3 regions of the Desulfuribacillus stibiiarsenatis genome follow, and region 3 is predicted to be linked to each of the others. Evidence: riboswitches for the same ligand, from Rfam matches in the RefSeq annotation. Region 3 holds a riboswitch; each other region holds the start of a gene.
What was found. Region 3 has a riboswitch for cyclic di-GMP ahead of BHU72_RS04335 (DUF192 domain-containing protein). Riboswitches for the same ligand answer to the same signal wherever they lie in the genome.
Positions count from the first base shown of each region.

Region 1 (5,640 bases), on a different contig from region 3:
AGCCATAGCTAGGCAGCTAGCTTTATTGATGCAAGGTGATATTGCCGTTGTCAGTGAAGCTGGGAAAGGGAGTACTTTTGTATTAGAAGTGCGGATTGATGCATATGACTCGGAAAAGGATTATATTACGAATTTATCCCATGGTAAACACAAGAAATCGATAGAAACCAATAATGGGAAGCCATTAAAAATCCTAATTGCGGAAGACTCGATTGACAACCAATTGTTGATGAAAGCATATTTAAAAAACCAAAATATTAAGGTGGAGTTTGTAGACAATGGAAGGTTGGCCGTTGAATCTTATCAAAACAATGAGTATGATCTTGTGATAATGGATATTCAAATGCCTGAAATGGATGGCTATACAGCAACTTCAGAAATCCGTAAATGGGAACAAGTAAATCAGCGAAACGCGACCCCTGTTATTGCACTTACCGCCTTTGCACTTCAAGGAGACCGTGAACTTGCGATGCAAGCAGGATGTACTGAATATATGACCAAGCCAATCAAAAAACAAAAGATTGTGGAATTATTAAAAAGGTATCGGGGTGAGGAAAACGAAGATACTAATCATTGACGATTGTCTGGATACCCAAAGATTGCTTAAGAAATACATTAGTGATTATTTGGATGCAGAAGTAGTGGCAGCAGTTTCGGCAGATCAAGGAATATCGGTTCTTACGGACGACGTGGATTTAATTCTACTAGATATTCTCATGCCAGAAAAAGACGGTATCTGTGCTTGCCGGGAAATTAAAAGCAAGGAAGCATTTCGGGATATACCAATTGTAATTGTAACTCAATATGACAATCAGGAGATTTTTAGAGATGCTTTTATAGCGGGTGCATCAGATTTTATTAAAAAACCGTTTAATAAAATTGAGTTATGTGCTAGGGTGGGCTCACTCTTACAACTGAGCGCGGAAATGAAAAAAAGAAAAGTTAGAGAAAAAGAGTTACAAGAGCTTAATGCACAGCTTCAAGATCGTAATGAAACCTTAAAAAAGCTCTCCATGATTGATGGACTAACAGGAATTGCTAACCGAAGGTACTTAGAAGAGTACTTAGAGCGTGAATGGCGCTATGCCGTGCGAAACAAAGGACAACTATCCCTTGTAATGTTTGATATTGATTATTTCAAGTTATATAACGATTACTATGGTCATCAGTGTGGCGATGATACACTAAAAGCGATAGCGCAAACAGTGGAGAAAATCTTAAAGAGACCTACGGATATGGTAGCACGTTACGGTGGAGAAGAATTCGTTGTCATTCTACCAGCAACTGCCATTCATGGGGCGATGGAAATTGCGAAACAAATTCGTGGTTGTGTCGAGGGGCTTCAAATCTGTCACGAAAAGTCAGCCATCTCTGACTATGTAACGATTAGTCTCGGGGTTACGACAATACATAATTATACTAGTGATTCGACCACGACACTTATCGAACATGCAGACAATGCTTTGTACAAGGCCAAAAATAGTGGTAGAAATAAAGTTGTGCAGTATGAAGAGGTTATAGAGAACTGTAGCTTTATTAACAATACTTGTAGACTCTCGTAGTGCGTGTTTTTATAAGAGATATCATTTGGTGTCCTGAGTATTATAAGCTATTGCAAATGACCTAGTTTAACTTTATAATACGAGTGGAAAGCAATTTCTAAGAATATTCGTTAAAGCATAAGGGAGCTAAGATAAACAATTCTAACATGGACGCCTGAATTGTTTGGAGCAAGTGGCGTAACCGACCAGTTATTTCAACTGGTCTTTTTTATACGCAAAAGTTGATTTTCCTTTGAAATATTATTTGAGCAACAAGTATTGAGATTGTAGGTGTTCACGTGGCGAGAATCATAACAACAAAAAGTATTACCTCGGTGATTATAGTATGTTTGCTATTAGTAGTCCTGTTGTGGCTGAGAACGGAATCGCTCCAGACGAAAACAATCATAATTATAACGAAAGACCAAGAGAATACAGCTAGCCTTAATCCATCCCGTTTAATTGTAGCGGCTGAATTAGCTTTAGCTGATTATCAAAAACAAAAACAACGATATCCTATCACCCATCAATATATTACTTATACGGGCGAAGAACAGGAAGGATATGATAAGGCAAGGCAGTATCTGAAAGAAAACAAAAGCGTGGTTGCAATCGTAGGAGATTTTAATAGTGCAGGAACAAAGTTACTCGCAGAGCTTGCGATGGAATTTGAAATTCCTCATATATCATTTTTCTCAACAGATGAGACGATATTTCATGAAAAGTCATGGAGTTTTTCCATTCGAAATCGAACGGCACATGAGATGGATACGATGGTGCAGCTCATCAACAAACATCTACAAGTAGAACAAGTGACAATCCTTTCTAGCGAAACGTCTAATTTAATCCAAAGAGCAGAAGAACTGGAACTGGCTTTGAGTTCTATAGGAATCAAAGCACAAGAGATACTAACGGTAGAATCAGGGCAAATAGATTTTAGTAACGAAATTACCCGGATTAAGGGGCAACTGACGGGCAAGGCCGTCGTTATTTTTCTAGGGTCGCAACAACTTGAACACTTTTTGCAACAATGTCAAATGGCAGAGATAACACTTCCGATTATTTCTACAGGAGTAGTTCTGCATCCAGATATTCTTCATGAGTTTGTTGGAATAAAGGGCAATGTATATTCTGTAGTGCCAAAAATTTATCTAGATTATGCAGAGCGAATAGATTTAGTAACACTTATGGAGCGTTATAAGATAGCCATAGGTAATCATCGATTGGACGCCTCTGGGCTGTGGATTTATGATGGATTTCAAGTGATGTACGAAACGATGAACGCGTCTAAAAATAGCTCTCAATTAAGAAATCTCTTGCGTGACTATAATAAAAGGCATGTAAGTTATATGATATCATTTGATGAACATGGTCTAATCAAAGATAGTGGTTTCATCCCCGTAACCATTCAGGGCAGCCGGTTTATAGAGGTGGAGATTCCGTAATGTTCAATAAAAATTCTAGAATAGTTTTCAATAGATTACAATGGCGGCTATTCCGGCAGTTCACAATTGCGGGATTAGTTCTGATTGTCTTGTTAGCAGGTCTAATATACAAGTACGTGACAGAAACAACCATTGAGTTATACCAAGCGAACGCAAGGATGGTACTAGAACGTTACGAAATAACAGCTAGGTTATTCTTGAAGAGAGAAATGGAGATATTAACGCTACATTATAAGCTGCTAGGTTATGAGCAAAGTGATAAAGTTCTAGAAAGCATCAAGGATAATCCTAAATACTTAGAATCATATATTATGAACGCAGAGGGTTTCATTACCCATGCGACTGTTGATAGGATGATAGGATATCAATACAAAGGTAAAGAAATCTTTAAAGTAGCGAGGAATGCAAATCAGCCATTCCCGTTGATAAGATTCCATCCCTTTGAGCAAAGATTACTTATCAATCTTGTCATTCCGACCTTTAACGATCGTAGGCAGTTAACTCAGATTGCAGTACATGAACTAGATCCAATTTGGTTAGAAGAACGCTTAGAATTTGAGTATCAAGCAAGTGATGGAGAAATTCATCTAGTAAATACAAATGGAATTATCTATTTAACGCTGCCCAAGAATGATTCAAAAAAACTGAATGCATTTGGAATTGCTACGTCCATCTTTGACTATGGATTTACGCTGGAACATTTAGAACAAAACCAGAGTGGACTGAATGATTTTATTAGTGATAACCATTTAATTGTTTATAAAAATATAGATTCTGATTTAGGATTTGTTGTCAATCGCGTCTCATTAGATACAATTAGTGAGCAATTGAGAAGTATCTATGTCATCATGGTTAAAGGTGCCCTTGTTGGAATGCTTTTTTTCATATTTTACGGCTTTTATGTAGCTAGGCGAACCGTGAAACCAATACGTGAGTTATCTGTTCAATTGAAGGAAGCACTGAAAGGTGAAAAAATGACCGTCATTTACGATCAACAATCGGAGCTTTCAATCATTGGTGACGCTTTTAATCAAGCTTGGGAAGATAATAAAATCATGAATCAGCAGTTAGTAAAAGAGAGAGAAACAGCAAAGCGTGAAAAGCAAAAAGCTGAAGAAGCAAATGCTGCGAAAAGCAGGTTTTTAGCTACAATGAGTCACGAAATACGAACCCCAATGAACGCTATTATTGGTATGACGGATGTATTAGACGAACTAGCCAACACACAAGAACAAAGAAATTATATTCGTATATTGAAGAAAAATGGAGAGCATCTATTAAAAATTATTAACGCAGTCCTCGATTTAGCTAAAATAGAAGCAGGAGAAATAAAGCTGTCTATGAGTGCAGTTAATGTTTCGGAAATGGTATATGAAGTAGGGGACACCTATAGCTATATAGCAGATCAAAAGGGTTTGCAACTTACGGTAGATATTAACTTAGATAAAGAAATGAAATGCCTTGCTTGGATTGATGAAGATAAAGTGCGTCAAGTACTGGTTAACCTGATTGGTAATGCTATTAAGTATACGGAAAAAGGTAGCATTAATTTAAAATTAGAATGTGATCAGCGCTCTCTTCGATTGATTGTAGAAGACACGGGGATTGGACTGTCACAAGATAAGGTAGAAACTATCTTTAACGAATTTATTCAGCTAGATACTTCGACGACCCGCAGTTATGGTGGAACTGGTTTAGGGTTGACTATATCCAAGAAACTGGTAGAGATTATGGGGGGTCAAATTTGGGTTGAAAGTCAAGAAGGAATTGGCAGTAAATTTATGGTTCAAATACCGTACAAACCAGTTACTGAATCCTACGACTTAGAAGAAGTGAACAATATTGACAAAGCTACTGAAACACTTTCTTGGCGTCATGGGGATAAAACAGAGGCTAACGCGAAAAGAATTCTACTAGTAGATGATGCAGTCGATAATCGATTGTTAATCAAAGCATATCTTAAAAATCTTCCATACCATATTGAAGAAGCAACAAATGGTATAGAAGCCTATGAGAAATTTGTAGAGGGAGACTTTGACTTGGTACTCATGGATATTCAAATGCCATTATTGGATGGATATCAAGCAACTTTGCAAATAAGAAAGTGGGAGCAAGAAAATAACAAAGTCGCGACTCCAATCATTGCACTTTCTGCATATGCACTGAAAGAGGACCAGGAACGTAGTATTCAGGCTGGCTGTAATGAACATATGAACAAACCTGTGAAAAAGAATGATTTGTTAAGCAAAATCGACAGTTATATATTTAAGAATAGAAGAGGTAAGGAAGCTAAGGATTAATTATAATGATGTATTGAATTGCAAGGGTTAAACTAAATTATATTGTAGACTCTAGTAATATATGGTATTTTTGAGGCATTAACGTTTCGGAACTTCAGAGAGAGACTATGGAGGATTCATATGCAGGAGAAGACAATTGATTGCATTGGGGAAATGTGTCCCATACCAATTCTTAAAGCAGAACAAGAGCTCAAGGCATTAGGGAACCAAGATAAGGTTCATATCAAAACAGATCATAGCTGTACCATGCAGTCCGTTGTAAAACACTTTCAGAATAAGCTAGGATATCCTAGTTCTGTACAAGAAATCGATTATGGGATATGGCTTATCACAATTGAAAAAAGAACAAAATAA
Region 1 covers NZ_MJAT01000022.1:182,873-188,512, forward strand. The annotation lists gene BHU72_RS08630 (GAF domain-containing protein) at 1-577, shown strand, start outside; gene BHU72_RS08635 (GGDEF domain-containing response regulator) at 549-1,562, shown strand; cyclic di-GMP riboswitch class II at 1,675-1,758, shown strand; gene BHU72_RS08640 (ABC transporter substrate-binding protein) at 1,841-2,986, shown strand; gene BHU72_RS08645 (ATP-binding protein) at 2,986-5,286, shown strand; gene BHU72_RS08650 (sulfurtransferase TusA family protein) at 5,407-5,640, shown strand.
Region 1: it holds a riboswitch for cyclic di-GMP, as region 3 does, so the genes downstream of both, BHU72_RS08640 (ABC transporter substrate-binding protein) here and BHU72_RS04335 (DUF192 domain-containing protein) in region 3, are expected to answer to the same signal.

Region 2 (5,640 bases), on a different contig from region 3:
TGTCCTTGTACCCATCGATACTTTCCTTTCTCAAGCTTTCCTAGCAACTTCGTCTCCCTTTCTAATTCTTCATAACTAGTAGGAAAACGATTGTGAATTTGTTCAAAATAAATGACAGCGTTTCGGAAGGCTATTAACCTGTGTGAACATATATTTTCATCGATCTCATTTAGTACATATTGAACTCCAAGAAATAGGAATGCATTAACTAATATAGTTATGATAGATATTCGCCAGATGGAGATTTTGCGGCTCTTAATCATCAGATTATCTTTATTACTATTATCAAATTGCTCTGTCATTTCATGATTAGATTGTTGCCCATGAATAGTTTGTTGCTCATGATTACCGCGTTTACTCTCCATGACATCCCTCTTCCAATCTATCGTTTTCGTCAAGTGTAAAAACGGGATTAGCCTCTCTCCAACGTAACACTGCTAAAAGAACACCAAGGAAAATCCAATATAGAATCGATACTCCAATGGTACTATCATTAAAAACTCCTTGTACAAGATACGCTACAATCATCAATGTAGCTGTAATCAGTAATGTATCGATTTTCTGATGTAAATAGTCTTCATATATTTTCTTTATAATAAGTAATAAAACACATAAATTTATGATGATAAAAATAAGTAATGCTGGAATCCCAGCTCCCACTGCTATTTGCAAATAAAGATTATGAGGCTTATCGACAATAATCTTCATCTGTCCTAACCCATTAAACTTCCTCAAGTCCCCCTGTGGAAAATGGTGAGCAAATGTCTCCATACCGTAACCGAAAATCGGCTTTTGGTATACCATTTCCAATGAATTTCTCCAGATAAACCCTCGACCACTTCCTAAGCGATCTAGCGGACTTTCGTGTGGGTAGTATTTTTGCAACAAGTTCCAATATTCAATGTCACTAGAAGTTTCTGTTGAAGGAAAACTGACTCTCTCTTCAGGTGTATTGTTAATCAAAGCTTGAAACACATTCACCCCATAATGGAAAATACTTGTAAATTCATTAAACATCCCACCATTTGCATATACATCCATACCTACAACAATTACAATCATTAGTATAAGTAATATAGCAAGCTTTCTCCATGAATACCACTTCCATAGCATTCTTAATGCTACAACAATGAGTATGCCAACGCCCACAGCCATCGTACCACTACTCGACTTACTTGAAATTAAGGATGCCCAGAATAATAATAGAATCGGTAAGGAAATACCAATTATCCATTTATTTGATGTATTTAAGTAGAATACAAATGGTATGAAAAAAACAATACTCATATAACCACTTAAATAGTTGGGGTTATACAAAGTCCCATATGCACTATGAGTGAAATTCCCGAAATTCGCTATCTCTTTATAGTCTGCACCTTTTATAAGTAACCCGAGACTTGAAGCTTGTAAAGGGTTATACCCATAAAATTGACATAGTGATATAACAGCGACTATAATTGCCCCACTCGTTGCAAAGACTAAAAGCCAATATACATTCTTAGGAGATGCTACAACATACCGAGTAACCGTCAAAACTAAAATATACATAATAATAACAAAAACGCCTTCATATCGGTCACGATACCCTAAGAAACTTTCGGCTGGAAAATCAGATAAATAGGCAGAAATAACAATCCAGATACCAAATACATACATTGCATTTAAAATTACATCATTTTCTATTTGTATCGCTTTTTTACGAACTAAGAGTAGAAACAAAAGCGTTATAGCCATTCCTAAGAGATACAATATATAACTCTTTATTAAGAAGAAGCCATCAAAATCACCATATAGTTTGGACTGCCACATTGTCCACATCCATCCACCTATAAGAGTATCTTGATGGACTGGTATGACACGAACAGCAATTGGAATCAAAAATAAACATAATCCAACTAGACCAACAATAATATTCTGAGACGATACACGGGATAACATTTAAATTTCCTCCCGTCTTATCTCTTTTTGCTGAAATAGATTTTCTGATTCAGTCTCTATATAAGACGGTAACTTATCTTCTGATGTAGTTGTTGTTTCTTGTTCTTCTGGAACTAAATCTGCGAGAAGTTCTCTATATCGGTTTGCCTCATTATACATTCCTTGGTTCTCGTAAAACGTAATAATCCGCTCATATGCCCGTTCCCAATGATAATTGATTCGTAAGGCCTGATGATACGCTACCACTGATTCTAGATGCCTATCTGATTCCCATAACCAATCTGCTCGAAGTAAATACACTTGATAATAATTAGGATATATTTCATCTGCCATTTCTAAATGGAATAACGCCGTGTCTAAATCTCCTGCCTGATAGGACTCAGTAGCAGATTTAATGGAACGTTCTGCCTGAATAAATCGCTCATTAATTTGATTTTCTTTAAACATATAGAAAGGCATCCAAGTAATCCACGCTATGATTCCTATGATGAAGAAAGCAATCAATAGATTTTTCGTATGAAATAATTTTGTTATAGAAAGGTAAGACATGCTTCACCGCCAAATATAAACATAAAACCCGACCCCGTATGAGGTCGGGTTTGTTCCCGATTGCAAGAAAAACAGATTATGGTAGTAAACGAATGTTAAGTGTTCCAGTATTAGTGCCAGTTGGAGCAGAGCCACCTTGCCAATAAACATCAACGCTATTTGCCGTTCCAGCATTAGTACGAATAATAGTTTGTGCTATTTTGTCGCCTACCTCACTTGTAATACCAGGAACTGCTAAAAATTTGCCATCAGTAATCGAATAACTATCAGTAAAAGGTGCAGGTCCAATTGGTTTTTCTAAATAGGAACTTAAGTTAGATGTAGCAACAGTTGTTGCATTATTGTCTGTACTATATAAGACTGCGGCTGTTTTAATTGCTCTGTACTCAGAAATTACAGCTGATATCTTACTTTTTTCAATCTGTGCGAAAATGTTTGGTGCGATAACCGCTGCTAAAATACCAATGATTGCGATTACTACTAATAGTTCCACTAATGTGAAACCTTTTTGATTCTTCTTGCTTTTCTTCATGAAACGCATCAATGTTTTCACTCTCCCGTTTTTTTGTTTGTTACATCTTATGCGTAAATTCAGAATCGGCAGAACATAAAAACCGAACCAAACTTACTAAGTAAAAAATAATTAATAAGTGCGGATCGGTTTCACTACTCGCTCCATCTAGCCCAAGTGACCACATACAGACTAAATATCTTAGCATTCCTAAAAGTTTTTTGCTTGTATAGTAAATACAGGTGTTCACCCATATTAAACTAATATAATTATACCATCAAAGGTCCTATTTCACAATAAAATTCTACGACTTTCTTCACATAATCAGAATTTATAGAATTCTGATCATAAGTAACAGCAACTAAGGTACTTGCTGCGCTCACGACTTGCAATTGCTAAGTTTTGTTTATGGTGCAGATTTCTTATCGTTCCATAAACTCCCTCATAGCAAGTCCAGTAGCAAGACTATACATTGGGTCTAATTCACTATATGCGCCTACTAAGACTGGAATGCCAATTTCTGCTTCTAAATATGCATCTAGCCCTTGAAGATTGGATGATCCACCTGTAATGATAAGTCGGTCAAGACGCACTTTCGCTTGCATCTGGTAAAAATCAATAGATCTTTGAATCTCTTGTGTCAGTGAGCTTAGTATATCGGTAATCGACTCACCAATTAAGTATTCATCATAAGGGGATGTCGTTGTTTCTTCGGGCACGACTTCTATCCCAATGTTCCCCACGCGTTGTTTATGCTTGAGATCTATAGCAACAGCAACTTCCTTCCCTATGGAATGAACAATCGCATCGGTGATTTGATGTCCAGCAACTGGAATACCTCTCGTGAACTGAATGTTATCCTTCTGAAAAACGACTAAATGGCAGTTACTATGACCCATATTTAATATCGCTTGGTTCGGTAAAGCTTCATCATAGTAATGGGAACACCATACTCTGTATAACGATAACGGCTCAATCTCCACAGCATATGGCTTAAGATGGGCAGATTCAATTATCTGAATCAAGTTGCTAATCATATCTTTCGGAACTGCAGCCAGTAGCAGGTTATAGTGTGGTGTGTTATCGACAATCGTTTCTCCAAGTATTGTATAATCCAAGTAGAATTGATCCAGTGGTGTCGGAATATATTTCTCAGCCTCGAAATGGACCGCTTGATCCAGTTCATCTAATGGCATAATTGGTAGTTTAATTGGTCGAGTGATGACATTACGACCACTAATAGCCATCGTAACGGTAGCGTTGTTCTTGATATTTCGTTCTTCCTTAAGGTCCACTAATGCATCGCGAATGACATCTGGTCTCTTAATCACACCATCGATGATAGTATCCGTAGGGATTGGAAGCATCCCATAATTCTCAACCATATGAGTATCATCATTTTCACCTTGCTTAAGCTCAACCATCTTTATCGAATAACTGCCTAAGTCAAGCCCGATATGTTGAATTTTCTTTTTTAGATATTTCTCTAAGAATTTCATAGGACCATACAGCCCCTTCTATAGTTTATATGCTACAACAATAATTATCATATTGTTTGAAGCTTCTCCCTATTACACTATTCTATAGGAATAAAGAAAAGTAATAATCAAGTATTGTATTTCCCCAGACGAGTACAATCATTGCACCAGCTACGAGAAATGGACCAAACGGAATCTGTCTTCTTCTTTTAAATCCTTTTGCGAAGGAAAGTAGCACGGCATACAATAATCCTAGTAACGACGCGATAAAAAGCATCAAAAACATCAGCTTCCAGCCAGTAAACAAGCCTATGGCAAATGCGAACTTAATGTCCCCGCCACCCATTCCACCACGAGAAGCAAAAGCTAAAATCCATAGGATTCCTCCACCAAATATGCTCCCAAGAATGGCATCCGTAATTGGCAATGTAATACCTGCTATGGAAGATATAATTCCTGTAATACATATGAGTAAGTTAATCTCATCAGGTATGATATAGTGCCGAATGTCTATGATTGTAATTGCAACAAAACACGGTACAAGTATCCAATACACAAGTGTTAAAGGAGTAAAACCAAATATCATATAAATCAAAATGTATAATAAACCAATAAGTGCTTCAATCAACGGATATTGTACAGAAATCTTTATTTTGCAATTGGGGCACTTCGCCCTCTGTAGCATGTAACTGAAAATTGGAATGAGCTGATACCATTTCAATGTTTGTTTGCAATTAGGGCAATGACTTCCCGGCTTGATTACTGATTGTTCGTTCGGCAATCGATAAATTACAACATTGAGAAAGCTACCAATCACTGCTCCAATGATGAATACATAGCTAAATATAATAATTGTGTATATATGCTCTAGCATAGATTCACCCGATATCTATTAAAATAAATTCCAATCATATTACTTAGCAAAAAGTATGAAGTTTCCAAACGCTGCTGTTAATTCTTGATATGCTCCAATAGTTCCTTCGTTTCTAATAAATTCTACACGCACAGTTAAACGTTTTGCATCCCCTAATCCTTCATACTTCAACCATCTCGCATATTGTGCAGGTTGTACTGGATTCTCTTCCGTAATACGAAGGCTAGGACTGTCTAATAAACGGTCATCCGCATAAAAACTAACAATAAACGTACTCGAACTGTTTTGCG
Region 2 covers NZ_MJAT01000040.1:91,093-96,732, reverse strand. The annotation lists gene BHU72_RS15090 (hypothetical protein) at 1-365, opposite strand, end outside; gene BHU72_RS15085 (O-antigen ligase family protein) at 355-1,938, opposite strand; gene BHU72_RS16660 (hypothetical protein) at 1,939-2,385, opposite strand; gene BHU72_RS15075 (type II secretion system protein) at 2,564-3,019, opposite strand; cyclic di-GMP riboswitch class II at 3,134-3,217, opposite strand; gene pilM (type IV pilus assembly protein PilM) at 3,421-4,497, opposite strand; gene BHU72_RS15065 (prepilin peptidase) at 4,580-5,350, opposite strand; gene BHU72_RS15060 (stalk domain-containing protein) at 5,390-5,640, opposite strand, start outside.
Region 2: it holds a riboswitch for cyclic di-GMP, as region 3 does, so the genes downstream of both, BHU72_RS15075 (type II secretion system protein) here and BHU72_RS04335 (DUF192 domain-containing protein) in region 3, are expected to answer to the same signal.

Region 3 (5,640 bases):
TGTTTCCATTTGTTTCAGCGATTAAATCAACACCTGTAATGTCGTTTATAATCCTAGCGTTGCTTTGGTTTTCATCGTCGAATGTACCAATTTTCATATGCTTTTTAATGTGTTTTCCAATTGTTTATTCAAATGTGATTGAGGGCATTCGCAATACAGACCGTACTCTAGTGGAAATGGCTAAGGTTTATGGAGTAACAAAGAAGAAAATATTGTCTAAGATATTTCTACCTTCCATACGACCATATATTTTAGCTGCTGTTTCCACTACCTTAGGACTTGGCTGGAAAGTCAGTGTTGCAGCAGAAGTTCTCAGTCATCCAAGGTTCGGAATCGGTTCTAACATTTTTAATGCAAAAGTATATCTTGACTCAGTAGAATTGTTCGCATGGACTTTCGTTGTCATTATTCTTAGCGTATGCTTAGAAAGTCTATTTCAAAAAGTAATGAAAGTAAAATACCTAAGGGGTAACGATAATATTGTATGAGAGGGCTCCTAAAAGAATATGAATAATCAATCGCAGTTATCATTAGAGAGTAAAGATAGAACATTGAACATCGTCTTGTCCAAAAAAACATACAATCATGTGAGTGTAATCGAAGAAACTTCGGTTTCGCTTCCATTTGGTTATACACATTGTTTTTTTGGCCCATCAGGATGCGGCAAGACAACATTTCTACTTGAAATTGTACAGTATCTAAAGAACCCCAAAAATAATCGTATAGAATTAAAGACTCCAACTATATCGTGTATTTTTCAAGAGGACCGCTTACTACCGTGGCTTACGCTTTTAGAAAATATCTTATTTGTTACTGATAAATCTAACAGTAAACCTGCCTGTGTACCAGTGGATTTTATCTTAGATATTGTTGGCTTACTGGAATTTAAGCATTACTATCCCAATCAACTAAGTGGAGGAATGAAACGAAGGGTAGCAATTGCTAGGGCATTAGCATATGACGGTGAAATATTTATCATGGATGAGCCGTTTAAAGGACTTGATCAAGGGATTAAAACTCAAATTATAAACTACATGAAAGAAACCTTTACTTCTCAAGGAAAAACTGTGCTGTTTGTAACCCATGATGACCTTGAAGTAAAGGATTTTGCAGATTATCAGTATATTTGTGAGGGACCTCCATTTAGAATTATAGAGACGAAGAAAATTTGAGAATTTAAGGTGAATACTTCTCATTAGAGTTGCTCAAACTATGATAAGGCAATACATTGAATATATTGTCAACTTATTTGGAAGGGGATTATTTAAATGGCAATGAAAGCAACTGTAGATCAAGATTTATGTATTAGTTGTGGTGCGTGCATTGATATTTGTTCCGAAGTGTTTGATTGGAATGATGACGGTAAAGCGCATGTAAAATCTAATGAAATATCTTCAGATTTAGAAGACAGTGTTCGTGAAGCTTCGGAATCCTGTCCTACTGACGCGATTCCTATTAGTTAATCAATTGTTTAGATGGAATATATGAGCAGTATTTGAAAAAGAGATCATTTGGAAATTTCATTTGATCTCTTTTTTTCATTTCAGGTACGTGTCCATTAGAAGTACGTTTCTTGCAGTTATATATGTTATACTTTATGAAAAACTCATAGGAGCGTGTCGAAATGCTATCTACGCAAGATACAGTATTGGTAGTGATTGATATTCAAGAAAAGTTAGTAAAAGCAATGAAAGATCAAGAGCTACTTATTCAAAATGTACAGAAAATGATTCAAGGAGCACAGGTATTAGAAATACCTATTATTGCGTTAGAGCAATACCCAGAAGGGATAGGTGCAACAGTACCGGAAATTACTGCTTTAGTTCCAGATTGGTCGGCAATATCGAAGAACTGTTTTAACTGTGGGGCTAGCGAGGAATTTATAAATACATTAACTGCTTATAATAGAAAACAAGTATTATTAGTTGGCATAGAAGCTCATATATGTGTGTATCAGACGGCATTGGACTTAAAACAACGGGGATATGACGTAGAAGTAGTAATTGATGCTATTTCATCAAGGACTGAACTAAATTTAGAGCTAGCAATTGATAAATTAAGTAACAAGGGAATAGGGGTTACAAGCGTAGAAATGTCATTGTTTGAGTTGTTAGGTAAAGCCGAAGGAGAACAGTTTAAAAAGATTCTAAAAATTATAAAATAATCAGGCCATCTGACCTATATTAATTGATTGGCCTAGGAAAATAGTTACGGAAAAAACTGTAAATTTAAATGGTATAATCTTGGTTATATCTTGCGATTTGAGCAAAAAGGAATTATACCTATGACGTATTTCTGAAATATAGAATTATATTTCAGAAATACGTTTTTTATTAGGACTTTTGATATTTGTTATAAGCGTTAAGACATAGAATTCTATTTCTTATAATCGCGAAATATGATGGATGCTTATCTTGGTGGTTGTAAGTATAATAAAGACATAACAAAGATTCATCGATTAAACATCGCTGAATCTCGATAAAGGCAAAACTGATGAAAGTCAGTGACGCAAAGCTACAGGGGCTAATGTGTTTCGTGCACGATGCTCGCCAGCTACCGAAAGATTAGGGTGTTTTACATATTTTATCCCTACTTTCGGCGAAAGCAGGGATATTTTTTATACAAAGGAGGAGTGAAATGGCTTTAATCAATCTGTCGAACCACAGGACGCTAGCGAATTCACTTTTTAAGGCAGACACCTTTTGGAAACGATTCAAAGGTTTAATGTTTACGAAAGAATTATCTGCGGATTGTGGTTTACAGATTCATCCCTGCCGGTCGATTCACACATTTTTCATGAACTACACGATTGATGTACTTTACTTAGATGATAAGAATCGTGTCATTGCAATTGATCACAAAATGAAGCCTTATAAGCTTGGAAAGTATTATAAAGCTTCCCAGTCAGTCATCGAGCTTCCAGCTGGTAGGGCAAGTGAAACAAACACAAACATTGGCGATCAATTAGAAATTCAACATTAGAAACAAACTATAGAAATAAGTAAACAACTGATAAAAAGCTTAATTAAACAAAAGAACAAAAACAAAAAAACTCAAATTAAAGGAGCGAATGATATGATAAACAAATTAAAATCATTAGTACGTGAAGAGCAAGGACAAGGGATGACAGAGTATGGATTAGTCTTAGGATTAATCGCGGTAGCAGTAGTTGGAGCACTAGCATTACTAAGAGAGCAGATTATTGAAATGTATGATGGAGTCGTAGACATCGTAACAAACCGCGAAACTCCATAGGAATTTTAAAATGGCCTTGCGTATTCAGCGTAAGGCCATTTTTAAAAAACAGATTGCGAGGGATACCAATGATACTTGACATACTTCTACTGCTTGTTTTAATCATTTGCACCATTACAGATATTAGAGAAAGAAAAATTTACAATAAAATCATCTTCCCTTCCCTTGCTGTTACAATCCTATGGCATACGATGGAGGCTGGTTGGGCTGGCTTGGGAACTTCACTGTTAGGATTTGTGATGGGGTTACTATTACTATTGATTCCTTTTATGCTGGGTGGAATGGGAGCAGGAGATGTCAAGCTGTTAGCTTTAATTGGAGCAATTAAAGGGTATGCGTTTGTACTCACTACCGCAGTGTATATGGCACTTATTGGTGGAACTATAGCGATTGTCATTTTGTCTCGTAAAGATGCCTGGAATATCATACGATCTCTAGGATATTATCTTTCAGCAATTCAATGCGGAATGAAGGTGCCTTTAGTCGCTCTAGACTCACAAAACATGAAAACAACATATCCTTATGGCGTGGCAATTGCTCTTGGAGCAGTTATCAGTTTATTCACTAAAGGGTGGTTATTATGAGGTTTATTAAAGATGAAAAGGGACAATCGCTCGTTGAAATGGCGTTATTACTTCCGATACTTATAATTTTATTAGTCGGTATTATTGATATGGGTAGATTCTTATATACAAATCTTCATTTACATCTGGCTACACAGGAGACCGTTAGATTGGCAGGCTTAGGTGCAATGGATGAAGAGTTGAAACAATTTGTCGAGGGTTACTTCCATGGTGGTGACGCCAAGCAATTGAATATGACGGTCTCGCCAAACCAAGCAAATCGGAAATCAGGGCAATATGTAACAGTAATCTTGGAATATCCAATGGAAACTAAGACACCTATCATTTCTAGAATACTTCCACTACCAATTATGATTAAGACAGAATCAACGATACGCATCGAATGAGGTGAAGTTGGATGATTAGATTAATAAAGAAGTTAACCAATGAACAGAAAGGAAGCGCCATCATTCTAGTTTCGCTTGCTTTCATGGGTTTGTTAGCAATGACGGGCTTAGTATTAGATGGAGGTTCTTTGTACGTTACGAAAAGTCACTTACAAAAAACGGCCAATGCCGCTGTTTTGTCTGGCGCACAAGAATTAAATAACGCAACAAACCGAGTGCACGATGTTGTAAATCAAATTCTAGTAGCACATAATGAGCCGGATAGTATTCATGCTCTTAATGTTGTTGCCAATGATCGAGTAGTAGTCGAGTTAAGCCGAGAAGTTCCATTAAACTTTATGAGCCTATTCGGTATCGCCACGGCAACAGTCGATGTGGAAGCCAAGGCAGGACTTGGAGTAATGGGAACTGGTGCAGGCGCTGCTCCATTAGGAATCGATGATTCTGTGCAATTGAATTATTATAGTACTTATAAATTGAAAGTAGACCAAACGGGAGTAGATAGTGGAGTTTTTGGTGTATTAGCCTTAGGTGGAACAGGGGCTAGTACTTACGAAGACAACCTTCGTTTCGGTTATAAGAACGAAATAAAAGTAAATGATATATTGGATACCCAAACGGGCAACATATCTGGGAAAACGAGGACATCTATCAATGAGCGCATTCAAAAGTGTCCGTATCAAGTCAATGAATACCATCACAAAGACTGCCCAAGGATTCTTCTGGTACCAGTCTATACACCACATGAACATACACAAAATCAATTGAAACAAGTAAGAGTTACAGGATTTGCCTATTTCTATATTACAGAACCTATGGGCAGCAACGACACAAGCATCACAGGCGTCTTTATCAAAAAAACCGGGAGAGGTGTAGTAAGTGCTACTGGTTCTGATCGAGGGGCCTATGTAACGAGACTTATACAATAGGCAGGTGAGAAAATGAGATCAAAATTCTTTTTTATCTTAGCAATTATCATGGGTTTGGTTACCACGGCCCTTTTCTATAACTATATGAGTCAAATGAGCAAGGAAACAGTGCTTAATGAAACGCTCGTTGATGTCATCGTTGCAAAAGAGAAAATATCAAGAAATCAGATGATTTCAGCCAATGTATTACAATTATCAGCAGTACCTGCGGTATCAGTCCATCCAAATAGCGTACAAAGCTTAGAACAAGTTATAGGCGCTTATGCAACTTCTGATATTGAACCTGGTGAAACTATTTTAACTCATCGCGTCCAAAAAGAAGTGGGCGAAAGCGAAGTTCTAGCAAGAAAAGTCCGAAATGGATATAGAGCGGTATCTGTAGGTGTAAATTTTGTTCAATCGATTTCTAATATGATTCATCCCAATGACTATGTTGATGTGATTGTCAGTGAACAAGTCCAAGTTGGAGACCAAAAAATCATTCAA
Region 3 covers NZ_MJAT01000006.1:61,521-67,160, forward strand. The annotation lists gene BHU72_RS04315 (ABC transporter permease) at 1-488, shown strand, start outside; gene BHU72_RS04320 (ATP-binding cassette domain-containing protein) at 507-1,172, shown strand; gene BHU72_RS04325 (ferredoxin) at 1,275-1,463, shown strand; gene BHU72_RS04330 (hydrolase) at 1,625-2,164, shown strand; cyclic di-GMP riboswitch class I at 2,474-2,561, shown strand; gene BHU72_RS04335 (DUF192 domain-containing protein) at 2,638-2,982, shown strand; gene BHU72_RS04340 (Flp family type IVb pilin) at 3,076-3,255, shown strand; gene BHU72_RS04345 (A24 family peptidase) at 3,324-3,839, shown strand; gene BHU72_RS04350 (TadE/TadG family type IV pilus assembly protein) at 3,836-4,225, shown strand; gene BHU72_RS04355 (Tad domain-containing protein) at 4,237-5,154, shown strand; gene cpaB (Flp pilus assembly protein CpaB) at 5,167-5,640, shown strand, end outside.